Regions from separate parts of the Hoeflea prorocentri genome, predicted to be linked through region 3. Evidence: predicted binding sites of a transcription regulator. Region 3 holds the regulator's gene; each other region holds the start of a gene.
What was found. The regulator LexA, encoded in region 3, represses DNA repair genes until DNA is damaged. The targets are predictions, from matches to a motif close to TGTTCNNNNTGTGTTCNG.
Positions count from the first base shown of each region.

Region 1: the regulator LexA is predicted to act here: its motif matches at 2,432-2,449, upstream of ruvC (crossover junction endodeoxyribonuclease RuvC).
Region 2: the regulator LexA is predicted to act here: its motif matches at 2,728-2,745, upstream of OQ273_RS18855 (YifB family Mg chelatase-like AAA ATPase).

Region 1 is NZ_JAPJZI010000001.1:175,486-179,758, forward strand. It holds gene OQ273_RS00835 (TIGR00282 family metallophosphoesterase) at 1-422, shown strand, start outside; gene OQ273_RS00840 (MBL fold metallo-hydrolase) at 430-1,242, opposite strand; gene OQ273_RS00845 (YebC/PmpR family DNA-binding transcriptional regulator) at 1,613-2,362, shown strand; gene ruvC (crossover junction endodeoxyribonuclease RuvC) at 2,494-3,024, shown strand; gene ruvA (Holliday junction branch migration protein RuvA) at 3,021-3,638, shown strand; gene ruvB (Holliday junction branch migration DNA helicase RuvB) at 3,667-4,273, shown strand, end outside.
Region 2 is NZ_JAPJZI010000001.1:4,009,086-4,013,358, reverse strand. It holds gene OQ273_RS18870 (adenylate/guanylate cyclase domain-containing protein) at 1-692, shown strand, start outside; gene OQ273_RS18865 (adenylate/guanylate cyclase domain-containing protein) at 711-1,892, opposite strand; gene OQ273_RS18860 (ribonuclease D) at 1,985-2,605, opposite strand; gene OQ273_RS18855 (YifB family Mg chelatase-like AAA ATPase) at 2,804-4,273, shown strand, end outside.
Region 3 is NZ_JAPJZI010000001.1:1,691,586-1,695,858, reverse strand. It holds gene OQ273_RS07905 (response regulator transcription factor) at 1-368, shown strand, start outside; gene OQ273_RS07900 (hypothetical protein) at 408-926, shown strand; gene OQ273_RS07895 (class I SAM-dependent methyltransferase) at 975-1,661, opposite strand; gene lexA (transcriptional repressor LexA) at 2,138-2,857, shown strand; gene OQ273_RS07885 (ComEC/Rec2 family competence protein) at 2,851-4,273, opposite strand, start outside.

The DNA.
Region 1 (4,273 bases), 1.5 Mb from region 3:
CCGAGCGTGAGCTTGCGGCCTGCCCGTTGGGGGAACAGGCCGATGCCGTCATCATCGACTTTCATGCCGAGGCAACCAGCGAAAAACAGTGTTTCGGCCATTTCGTCGATGGACGGGCCAGTCTTGTCGTTGGAACGCACACCCATATTCCGACGGCTGACCACCAGGTGCTGAACGGCGGGACAGCCTATATCTCGGACGCCGGCATGTGTGGTGATTTTGATTCATCGCTTGGCATGGACAAGGAAGAGCCGATCAACAGGTTTGTCTCCAAGATACCGAAGGGCCGGTTTGAAGCGGCGACCGGTCCGGCAACCCTTTGTGGCGTTGCCGTGGAGATTTCCGAGCGAACCGGGCTGGCAGAATCCATCCAGCCGCTGCGCATCGGCCCGCGGCTGGAAGAGTGCCTGCCGGTCTACTAAAGCGTGTTCAAACGCCCTGCAGAATAATGATCGTCGGCTGTTTGGGCAGATCCCTGAGCGTTACGGTCAGATTGTCCTGCTCCCTGAACTGACGGTCGAAATCCTCGCCAAACAGATCGAGAAAAGCGTTGATCGGCGTGCCGCGTCGATGCATCGGAAGGATGACTGAGGCGCGAAGCCGCTTGACGATGTCGCTCATCCGTTCGTGTCCGACCGTCAGTCCGCCGTCGATGGGAACCATGACGACGTCCAGACGCCCGATCTGCGCAATATGGCGATCTTCCAGATCATGGTGCAGGTGACCCAGATGGCCGATGCAAAGACCGGCGACTTCGAAGATGAAGATCGAGTTGGCGTCGGCCTCACGGCTGCCGAACCCGGACCGAATGTCGGTTGTCACATTGCGGATATAGGTGTCGCTGACGACGACATCATGATCGATGGGCCCGCCATTCGGATTCCATCCAGGCAAAACATTCTCGATGGCCGGGTCCGGTTTGAGGGTGTAGTGGCTGGAATGGGCCTTGTTCATCGTCACGACGGTCGGCGCATCGTTGTTTCCGATATAGCCGTTGTAATCCGTTGCGATCGTCACGCCCTCTGGTGTTTCGATCAGGTAGGTGGAATGGCCGATAAAGGATATGCGGACCTGCTCGCGGTTCACTGGCTTTGCCGACGCAAGCTGTACCTTATCTGACTGCCACCCTTCCGCGACCGCCTGACAGGTGGAAACCGGAAGCGGCTCTCTGTCGCTGCTGGCCTCCGTTGGCTTCACATGTGCAAGTTTCAGCCCGCCGGCAACGGCAATGACAGCCGGCATGACACATATAAAACTGATAAAGCCCCAATGTAATTTCATTGTTTTGCCCCGTAAAAATTCAAAATCTTGATCCGACAAAACCTGCCGGTCATCGCGCGCCTGATTTTTCCGTTTTACGCCGGAGGCTGTTTCCGTATGGACGTTGCCACCTTCGTAATGGTGGGTTCCGGTCGTCATACCGCTTCAGTCTTTTAGGCCAGTGGCCAAGTTTTTTTGATTCCCACCGGCTTCAATATAACTTGCCCGCGCCCCCATATGAAGCGTGCATGTTCACAGCTGCGCAGAGGCGCCGGTGACCCAATGTCTGGACGATCCCGGTTGCTTTGCCTATAAGGCGCGCAATCGCGAAACGGTATTGTGGACAGGTGCCATGGCAGGCCATTCAAAATTCAAGAACATCATGCACCGCAAGGGCCGGCAGGACGCGGTACGCTCCAAGCTGTTCTCCAAGCTTTCCAAGGAGCTGACGGTCGCGGCAAAAATGGGTGGAGCGGATATCGAAGGCAATCCGAGGCTGCGCCTTGCCGTGCAGAACGCCAAGGGCCAGTCCATGCCCAAGGACAATATCCAACGCGCAATCAACAAAGGTGCCGGCGGCGACAGCGAAGACTACGAGGAAATCCGCTACGAAGGTTACGGCCCGGGTGGTGTTGCCGTGATTGTCGAGGTGCTGACGGACAACCGCAATCGTTCCGCTTCAAATGTGCGTGCCTGTTTCACCAAAAACGGCGGAACGCTGGGTGAGACCGGATCGGTTGGTTTCATGTTCGACCGGGTCGGTGAAATCATCTACAAGCCCGAGGCCGGAGATGAGGATACCGTCATGGAAGCGGCCATCGATGCCGGCGCCGACGATGTTCAGTCCGGGGAAGAAGGCCATACGATCATGTGCGCGTTCGAATCAATCGGAGACGTCTCGACCGCGCTTGAAACGAGCCTTGGAGAGCCCGAATCCGTCAAGCCGATCTGGAAGCCGCAAACCAGCACCGAGGTTGACGAGCAGAAGGCCGGAACGCTTTTGAAGCTGATCGACGCACTCGAAGACGATGACGATGTGCAGAACGTCTATGCGAATTTCGACATATCCGACGATGTTATGGCCAAGCTTGCCGAAGCTTGAGGTGCGCGACCCCGATGATTGATTGAGACCCGGATCATCGATCCGGGTTTTTTGTTGTTATTTACGAAATGTTTTTGTTTTGTTCGCTTATCTGTGGCATAGCTCGAAAGCGGCAATTCACGGACGGGGACATGGCTCATAGCGAGACAACACGCATTATCGGTATCGACCCGGGCTTGCGCAGAACCGGTTGGGGCCTGGTTGAGAGTGTCGGCAACTCGTTACGCTTCATAGCTTCGGGGACGGTGCGCTCCGATGGTGACAGCGATCTGGCGAGCCGGCTATGCCAGCTTCACGACGGCCTTTCGGATGTGCTGCACAGCCACAGTCCGCACGAGGCGGCGGTCGAGGCGACATTCGTCAACAAGGACGCGACCGCAACGCTCAAGCTCGGCCAGGCGCGAGGCATTGCCATGCTCGTACCGGCACTGGCGGGTCTTGCTGTTGCCGAATATGCGCCCAATGCCGTGAAGAAAGCGGTGATCGGTGTCGGGCATGGCGACAAGAAGCAGATCCACATGATGGTCAAGGTGCTGATGCCCAAGGCGCAGTTCGATACGGATGATGCGGCAGACGCGCTCGCCATTGCCATTTGCCACGCCCATCACAGGCAAAGTGCGGCGGGACGCTTGCGGCTCGCCGCCAAGGCGGGTGCGGCATGATTGGCAAGCTCAAGGGAACCATTGACGAGATCGGTGAGGATCACGTGCTGATCGACGTGCATGGCGTTTGTTACGTCGCGTTCTGTTCGGCCCGCACGCTGGCAGGTCTGGGGCAGGCCGGCGAGGCGGCAGTGCTTCATATCGAGACATTCGTGCGGGAGGACCAGCTCAAGCTCTATGGATTTTCCTCTGCAATGGAACGCGAGTGGTTCCGCCTTCTTCAAAGTGTTCAGGGCGTGGGTGCCAAGGTGGCCCTTGCTGTTCTTTCGACGCTGTCGTCCGCCGATCTTGCCAATGCCATCGCCCTTCAGGACAAGGCAATGGTTGCCCGCGCGCCGGGGATCGGGCCGAAGGTCGCTCAGCGCATTGTGACCGAGCTGAAGAACAAGGCGCCCGCCATTTCCGGCGAGGCGCCGGCGGGGCTTGGTCTCAAGCAGGAGCTTGGAGAGGGTGCGGCCAGCGGTCCTGTGACGGATGCGGTTTCGGCCTTGTCCAATCTCGGATATTCCCGCGATCAGGCAGCCGGCGCAGTGGCTGCGGCGATGAAAACAGCCGGAGAGACTGCCGATTCAGCAACGTTGATCCGGCTTGGCCTGAAGGAACTGTCGCAATGAAACCTCATCAGCCATGCGGGAATGAATGATGAGCGACCATGACAGGATCGTATCCGCCGACATGCGCGGAGAGGATGCCGAGGCCAGCCTGCGTCCACAAAGCCTGGACGAGTTTACCGGTCAGGCCGAAGCCCGCTCAAACCTGAAGATTTTTATCGAGGCCGCAAAGGCGCGGGGCGAGGCGCTTGACCATGTCCTTTTCGTTGGCCCGCCCGGTTTGGGTAAGACAACGCTTGCCCAGATCATGGCGAAAGAACTGGGCGTCAATTTCCGCTCGACATCGGGACCGGTGATCGCCAAGGCTGGCGATCTGGCAGCCCTGCTTACCAATCTTGAAGAGCGTGACGTGCTCTTCATCGACGAAATCCACCGTCTCAACCCGGCGGTGGAGGAAATCCTCTACCCGGCGATGGAAGATTACCAGCTTGATCTCATCATCGGCGAAGGACCGGCGGCCCGGTCGGTCAAGATCGATCTGGCGAAGTTTACCCTGGTGGCGGCCACGACACGGCTCGGCCTGTTGACGACACCGTTGCGCGACCGTTTCGGCATTCCGGTGCGGCTCAATTTTTACACGGTGGAGGAACTCGAGCAGATCGTGCGCCGCGGCGCCCGGTTGGTAGGGCTTTCCATGA
Region 2 (4,273 bases), 2.3 Mb from region 3:
CCCTGCGGCAGGCCGCGCTCGCGAGCGAGCGGACAAACCTCGCACGTTATTTCCCCCGCAAAACGGTTGATCTCCTGGCGACCCGCACGAACCCCCTGTCGCAGCCGCGTGAACATCAGGCAGCAGTTCTCTTTGCCGATCTGATCTCCTTTACCAACTGGGCAGAGGACCGCCCGGCGCAGGAAACCATCAGCGTACTGAGGCAGATTCACGAATTGCTGGCCGATACGGTCTTTCGACATGACGGCACGCTGGACAAGTTCATCGGCGACGGCCTGATGGCGACCTTCGGAACGCCCGAACCGACCGACCGCGATGCCGTCAACGCGCTGACCGCGGCGGTTGAAATGGCCGATGTCTTCCGGCTGTGGAAGGAATCCAAACAGGGAACCGACGCCGGAGATCTGGAACTGGCGGTCGGCGTGCACTACGGGACCATCATCCTGGGCGACATCGGAACCAGCCGGCGCATGGAATTTGCCGTTCTCGGCGATACGGTCAACGTGGCAAGCCGTCTGGAGCAGGCCAATCGGGAGATCGGCTGTCGCTGTGTTGTCAGCACCGCGCTGGTCGAGGCGGCTGAAGCCGAAAGCCCCGCGGAAACGGCAACGGCTCTGGCCCGGCTGCACCGGCACGGGCCTTTGATCCTGCGCGGCCGCAGCGCCTCTACGGAAGTGCTGATGCTGGAATGACCGGACTTGTTTTCGCGCCTAGCGGAAACGCCAGATCGTCTGCTCGCCTTCGAACCCTTTGAGCTCTGAGGAGCCGGCGACGTCGCAGCGCTCCGGTGCATAGCGTGCAAGCGCGTCCGAGACGACATTGTCGCAGCCAAGGTCTGCCGCCGCCGAAAGCAGCCTTGCCGTATAGTTGACCGGCGGTCCGATGGCTGTGAAATCGAGCCGGTCGCCGCCGCCGATATTGCCATAGTGAAAGGTGCCGCAATGGAGCGCCGTGCGAAACGACACGGCATCCCCGGTCGGGTTTTCGGCCAGGGTTTCCATCCCTTCCGAAACCGCATCCATTGCCGCTCCCGTCATGGCGGCAAGGCCTTCCTCGTCCTCATAGGGGAAGATCGCAAAGAACCCGTCACCCATGAATTTCAGGATTTCCCCGCCTCTGGCCGTAACCGGCGGCACCAGTTGATCGAATGTGTCGTTGAGGAGTGCGACCAGCTCCGGTCCGGTCCTTTCGTTCGAGAGCTGGGTGAAGTTCTTCAGATCGACAAACAGGATAACAGCGGTGATTTCCTCCCCGTCGCCGCGATGAACCTTTCCGTCCCGGATGAGCGTTCCGCTGTTGCGGCCGACATAGGTCGACAAAAGCACAGCCGAATTGAGTCGCAGCATATAGGTCTCGGTCAGTCGGGCGAGCGGTGGATTCACACGTCGTAAAATCTCCAGATCGTCTTCGCTGAAACCGCCCTTCTGCGCCGATGACCAGGTGCACACATTGGTCTCGCCGGTGGTGAAGATCAGCGGCTGGGCCAGATAGTCGGTAAAGCCCTGTTCCCGCAATTCACCGACAATAATGTAGTCTTCCGGACAGTCCGGCCGTTCCAGATGCCGGCGTATCGTGACCTGCTTTTCGACGACGCGGGGCAGGGGGTTGGACGTGTAGATCTCCTGGTTGAATGTACCGAGCTGCGCATGGCTGATGTCGACGCCCTGGCCTTTGATCCAGCGAAACCGGGTGCCGAGGAGATTGGGGTGCAGCGTATAGATGAAGAGGACAAACCGGTCGATTTGGACGCCGAGTCCGACAAGCCCGTCACATATGCCGGTAATGATCTCGCGCGCATCGGCGCTTGGCCGCGCGCCGTCGATCATCCACTGCGTCAGGGCCTCGACCGTCGGGAATCGCGGCCTGGTCTCTTGTTTGTTGTTTTTGTCCACGGACAGTGCCTGCCCTCCGCTTCAGCGGCTGGTGATGATCCGCAGTATAGGGCCCGCCCGCCGCCATTCAAAATTGCGAGACAGGCCTTGGTTCAGCTATGGGCGAAGATATCGGTTTCATCCCAGCCGATCAGGTCGAGCCGGGCGCGCGTCGGCAGGAACCTGAAGCAGGCATCGGCATGCTTGACCCGCCCGTCCCGCTCCAGCCTCTCCGTCAGTCGGTCGCGCAGGGCGTGAAGGTAAAGGACATCCGAAGCGGCATATTCCAGCTGCGCCTCGCTCAACTCGTCTGCGGCCCAATCGGAAGACTGCTGCTGCTTGGAAATATCGATATCGAGCAGTTCGCGCAAATTGTCCTTCAGACCATGCCGGTCCGTATAGGTCCGGGTCAGCCGCGAGGCGATCTTGGTGCAGAACACCGGCTCGCAGGCAATGTTGAGCGCGTGATGGAGAACGGCGATGTCGAACCGTCCGAAGTGGAAGATCTTGGTCTTCTTCCGGTCCTTCAGAAGTGCGGCAAGAACCGGGGCTTTCTTTTGCCCCTTGGCAATCTGGATTACATCCGCCGTGCCGTCGCCCGGCGAAAGCTGGACGACACAGAGCCGGTCGCGATGCGGTTTCAGGCCGAGCGTTTCGGTATCGATGGCGATATCGCCCTGATAATGCGCGGCGTCAGCCTCGCTGATGTCGCCCTTGTGAAGCCGGATTGTCATGAGTGATCCCCGTTTGCCCTGGTTCCGAAAACGCCCGCTGGCGGGTGCGTGTCCGACATATCCTCTTACCGCACGCCCGTCCAGCCGCAAGCCCGGCCTCGGTCAATGAATGGTAAGCGCTGTGTTCTATTTTTGTTCTTGTTGATGCTTTTGCGATAGTGTATGAAGTTCTGCAGCCAAAACGTGCAGGAGAGGCAGATGGTATCGCGCGTAAGCACGGTCTCTTTTCAAGGAATAAGCGCCGTGCCCGTCGATGTGCAGGTTATGGTCGCGCCGGGAAAGGTTGGCATGAATATCGTCGGCCTGCCTGACAAGGCGGTTGCCGAAAGCCGCGAGCGCGTTCAGGCCGCGCTGCATGCGTCGGGCCTGTCGCTTCCGGCAAAGAAGGTCACGGTTAATCTTGCGCCTGCCGATCTGCCGAAGGAAGGCAGTCATTTCGATCTGCCCATCGCGCTTGGCCTCATGGCGGCGTTGGGTGCGATCCCCGCCGATGCACTCTCCGGTTACGTGGTGCTCGGCGAACTCTCGCTTGATGGAACCATCGCCGCGGTGGCCGGTGCGCTGCCGGCGGCGATCGGCGCCAATGCCTTGGGAAAGGGGCTGATCTGTCCGGCGGACTGCGGGCCGGAAGCCGCATGGGCAAGCGCCGATCTCGATATTCTCGCGCCGCGCAGCCTTATTGCCATGGCCAATCATTTCAAGGGCACGCAGGTTCTCTCGCGTCCTGAGCCCGCCGTACGCGGCGCACCGGACGATCTGCCGGATCTTGCCGATATCAAGGGACAGGAGATGGCGCGGCGTGCATTGGAAGTGGCCGCGGCCGGCGCTCACAATCTCCTCATGTCCGGTCCGCCGGGGTCGGGAAAGTCGATGCTTGCCGCCCGGCTGCCCTCGATCCTGCCGCCCCTGTCTCCGGCAGAGCTTCTTGAAGTCTCGATGATCCATTCGATTGCCGGCCTTTTAACCGGTGGCGAGCTGTCGGACCGACGGCCCTACCGTGCTCCGCACCATTCGGCCTCGATGGCGGCGATGGTCGGCGGCGGCATAAGGGCAAAACCCGGCGAGGTCTCGCTTGCCCATAACGGCGTTCTGTTTCTCGACGAGTTTCCCGAGTTTACGCCGCAGGTGCTTGATTCCCTGCGTCAGCCGCTGGAAGGCGGTGAGTGCGTGATTGCCCGCGCCAACCATCATGTGAGTTACCCGGCACGCATCCAGCTTGTCGCGGCCATGAACCCCTGCCGCTGCGGCATGGCGGGCGAACCCGGCCATGTCTGCGCCCGTGGTCCGCGCTGCCAGGCGGATTATCAGGCCCGTATCTCCGGACCGCTGCTCGACCGGATCGATCTGAGGATTGCCGTGCCTGCGGTCACCGCCACGGATCTCATCCGGCCGGGCGCCAGCGAGACGAGCGCCGATGTGGCAGGACGCGTGGCTCTGGCGCGTGAGCGCCAGACAGAGCGTTTCAGCGCCCTCGGCATGCCGCAGGTCACCTCCAACGCCCTTTGCCCGACCTCGCTGATCGAAACGATCGCACAGCCGGATGCTCCAGCCGCAAGCCTGCTGCAGGATGCCGCCGAGCAGATGAAGTTCTCCGCCCGCGCCTACCATCGCATCCTCAAGGTCGCCCGTACGCTCGCCGATCTCGACGATGCCGACGACATCAGCCGC
Region 3 (4,273 bases):
CAGCTGTCCGGCTGATGATGAACGGCGGTGACTACATACCCAGGCAAGCCCCGGCACCACTTCATACGAGCGGCGACAGCCAAATAGAGATTGCGCGCGCAACAAAAGACGGCACAACGCGGACACAGGTTACCGGGGCAAAAAACGCCCGAAGCGGCAGGTTGACTTCAAGGGAAATTGACGTGCTGAAACTGGTTGCCCGAGGTTATCAAAACAAGGTCGTCGCAGCCGAATTGGAACTTTCGGAAAACACCATCAAGCTGCACATGCATCACATCATCGAGAAACTCGGTGTCGGCAACAGGACGGAAGCTGCCGCGGTCTATTTCGGTGAGATCAAGGCAGGCCGGGCGAACGGACCCGGTTAGCCGAAGCCTTTGCTTCCAGAACGCGGAGGTTAACTCAGCATGGTCACATCAGAGACCAGACCACAGCCGCATCTGCCCGAGCAGTTTCAGAAGATACTTCTGCTGGTCGGGCAGATGAATTACTCCTGGACCAACACTGAGACCCTTCTCATTCATCTGATTGCGGGGCTGGCCGGGATCGATAAAGAAACGGCGATCGTCATATTCCTGACCTTGAACACCACTCGCGCCAGGCTCGATCTTGTCGACCGGCTGGCCAAAATGGAGCGGACCGAGCCACAGGCCAGAAAGGATATTCTTGGACTGACCGGCGACATGGTCAAGGTCCTGAAACACAAGAACCGCTACAACCACTGCCTCTACTCCTTCGACGATGAAGGCAGGAATGCAAAAACGATCCTCATGCGCATCGCGGAGACCAAGAACGCCATCAAGATAGGCAAGACACAAGCCCTCGACGCTTCCGAGATCGGAAAAATCCGGGAATCGATCAGGACGATCGAGACGATCAACCGGCGCACCTGGTCAACGATCATGAAGTTCGATTTTCCGCTCTAGTGCGCGAGAGATCAATCCACATCAGCCGTCAAGGCTTCCCGGGCCGCGTCAGGCGGGAGCCAGCTCGTAAATATGGACCGGATGCGGGCTGAAGAGTTTGATGATCAGTTTGACAAAGCGTGACATCGGCCTCGGCCTGATCCGTTCATTTGCATTGAGCGCATGGCGGTGCATGGAGTTGTAATAGACGATAATCACCTTGCGCTTCGCGCCGCTATCGTCGCAGTGCGAATATTTGCGGATGACCTTATCCAGCAGTTCGCCTTCGAACGGATTATAGAAATAAAGGATGCAGTCGGTTTTCGGCGTATCGTAATCCATGACGTCGCAGCAGACCGATTTTATGTCCCTGCATTTGAGATGATTTTTCGGATAACCGGAAATATTGCGCTCGGCCTGCTCATGTAAAATGCTGCTGAACTCGATCCCGTGCACGAGACGAAACGGCCACTGGGCGGCAGTCAGCAACATGCGCCCCCTGCCCGATCCGTAATCGACAAAAGAGAAACGGCTCAGATCCTCATTCAAACCTTTGAGGATCCAGCCCAGCACAAGGCGTGGAGACGCGCCATATTCATAAGACAATTTGGCATGAGCCGAATTCACCGGGGAAAGATCGTCCTGATGCAACGTCCCGCGCGTGGCAACTGCCTCCCGCGTTTCGAACCACCGGTCCCACATCCAGTAATGAACTCTGTAGAGGAACATCGCCCAAAAGTGGCGTACAAGCTGCATCTCATTTACCGGCAGCGGCGGACCGAAATTGGCCACAGTGCGGTCCGCGCCCGAGATAGATCGTACGCGGGATCGTGACCGCAATGTCTTCCAGCCCGGACAGACCCGCACGATCATCCGGCAGAAATTCTCCGGTGATGCACGCTGTGATGGGCCCGCAGCCTGGATATGACGATCGCATCTTTTTCATTGGCTAAACCCCCTGCCGTGTTTGAGGCTGAAGGTACAACGCGCAGGTTTATACAATTTTAACGGGACGGGCGAAAGCGAACACAGCGGTGCTTGTTTTAACCGGCGCTCCCTATTACCGGACAGCGATTGACGGGCGCCGGCCGCAATGCCCTGTCGGCAAAACCCGATTGACTACCCTGTTAGCGACGCCGGGCAGTCTGTTAACCAAATATAAACACTTGAAGAACACAAATGGAACATATAGTGTATGTTCTGTATTTGTTTCTCCGATTCGGGAGCCGGCGATGCTGACGCGAAAACAACATGAGCTGCTGCTTTATATTCATGAGCGTATGAAGGAGACGGGCATCCCGCCGTCCTTCGACGAGATGAAGGAAGCGCTTGATCTTGCCTCAAAATCAGGCATTCATCGCCTGATTACCGCCTTGGAGGAACGTGGGTTCATCCGAAGGCTGCCAAACCGGGCCCGCGCTCTTGAAGTCTTGCGCCTTCCCGAGACGATGATTCCGGCCGGCCAGCAACGCAAGGGGTTCTCGCCAAGCGTTATCGAAGGCAGCCTGGGTAAACCCGCGCCTGAACCCACACCGCTTCCGGTTCAGGACAATGATGATACGCAGGCTGCGGTGAGCGTACCCGTTATGGGCCGGATCGCCGCCGGTGTGCCCATATCGGCCATCCAGAACAATACGCACAATATCAGCGTCCCCCCGGAGATGCTGTCCGGCGGTGAACATTACGCGCTTGAGGTAAAGGGCGATTCAATGATCGAAGCCGGCATTTTTGACGGCGATACTGTGGTCATCAAAAACGCCTCCACAGCCAATCCGGGTGAAATCGTTGTCGCGCTTGTCGATGACGAGGAAGCAACCTTGAAGCGGTTCCGCAGAAAGGGCGCCTCAATTGCCCTGGAAGCAGCAAACCCATCCTATGAGACTCGGATTTTCGGCCCGGATCAGGTGAAGATCCAAGGCAAGCTGGTGGGGCTGATCAGGCGCTATCACTGACGCCATGACGGTGTGATCTTGTAGAAGCTGTCATTGCGCCAGTTATAGGCGCGATGGCGCGTCCAGGCTCGGTCAACACTGGCAACTGCCGAACGTATTTTCGGCTGATTGCCGTTCGTTTTCGTCCAGATGGCCAAAGCGCCGCTTTGGCGCAGCATGCGGCCTGTAATCAGCAGGGCTCCGGAATAACACCGCTCCATCGCAATCGATGCCGCGGTCACGACGATATCTGCCTCGTCACAGGCAGCGCCGAGATAGGATAAATCCTCAACCAGAGCCAGTTTCGTCCCACTGCCCGACACGCCGACACAGAAAGTTTTTGCCGCACACTGCATGTGATCAGTCCTCGCAGCTGAGGCTTCCAATGCGGATCCAAGGTCATTTATCCCGCCAGCGATATCGAGGGGCGTATCATGTCGGGTTCGTTTGAGCCCCGTCTGCCATTGCTCAAAGATGAATCGGGGTGGTCTTTTGCGGTTTGTGGCCAAGCCGCCTTTATTGACAAGTGCAACCAACCTGCCGTCCTCGGCAATCAGAATGTCAGGCCACGTGCGTGGTATCGTCATGGCGGCTCCAGCGAGCAGGAGCAGCGCCAGCCCTACGATCCTCAACCGGGTCCTGCTCAACACAAAGATCAGCAGGCCGGCGACCGCAACAAGTGTTATCCACGGGCTTATCTGACCAACGACAACCGCACCGCCGATGTCACGAACATAACGGGCGATGGCTATCACTGCATCAAGCCCCCCTCCCATCACGATCAACGGCCATTTTTCGAGACCCAATGGCATGAGCAGGACGGCAAACATCCCCGCCGGCATCACAATAAAGGTGACAATCGGCATGGCGGCCAGATTGGCCAGAAGCCCGTATGCCGCAATCCGATGGAAGTGATGGATGGCAAACGGCGCCGTGGCGAGACCTGCAACGAGTGACGTAACCGCCAGCCCAAGGAAAAAGACAAACAGAACGCGTGCCGGGGTGCCCAGCCACCCGGCCTCAGCACGCCCTGTTCCGGGCCGGGGTTTATTCCACAGCGCATAAGTCGCAATTAGTGCCGCAGTTGCGGCAAACGACATTTGAAAGCCCGGCCCGAGAACGGCGGAGGGCGTTATGACGATGATAATCATTGCGGCAATGGCGACATTGCGCATCGTCAGCGCCTGTCTGTCCGCGAGCACGGCGATCAGCATGATGACCAGCATGATCCAGGCCCGTTGCGTCGAAACGCTTGCTCCGGAGATGGAAAGATAGAGCGTGGCGATGGCCAAGGCTCCGACCGCCGCATACTTCTTCGTTGGAACTGCCTGCACGATCGTGGGAAAAACGCTGAAACAGGCGCGCACAAGCAAGAAGAATGTGCCTGCCACAAGCGCCATGTGCAGGCCGGAAATCGCCAGCACATGGGCAAGCCCG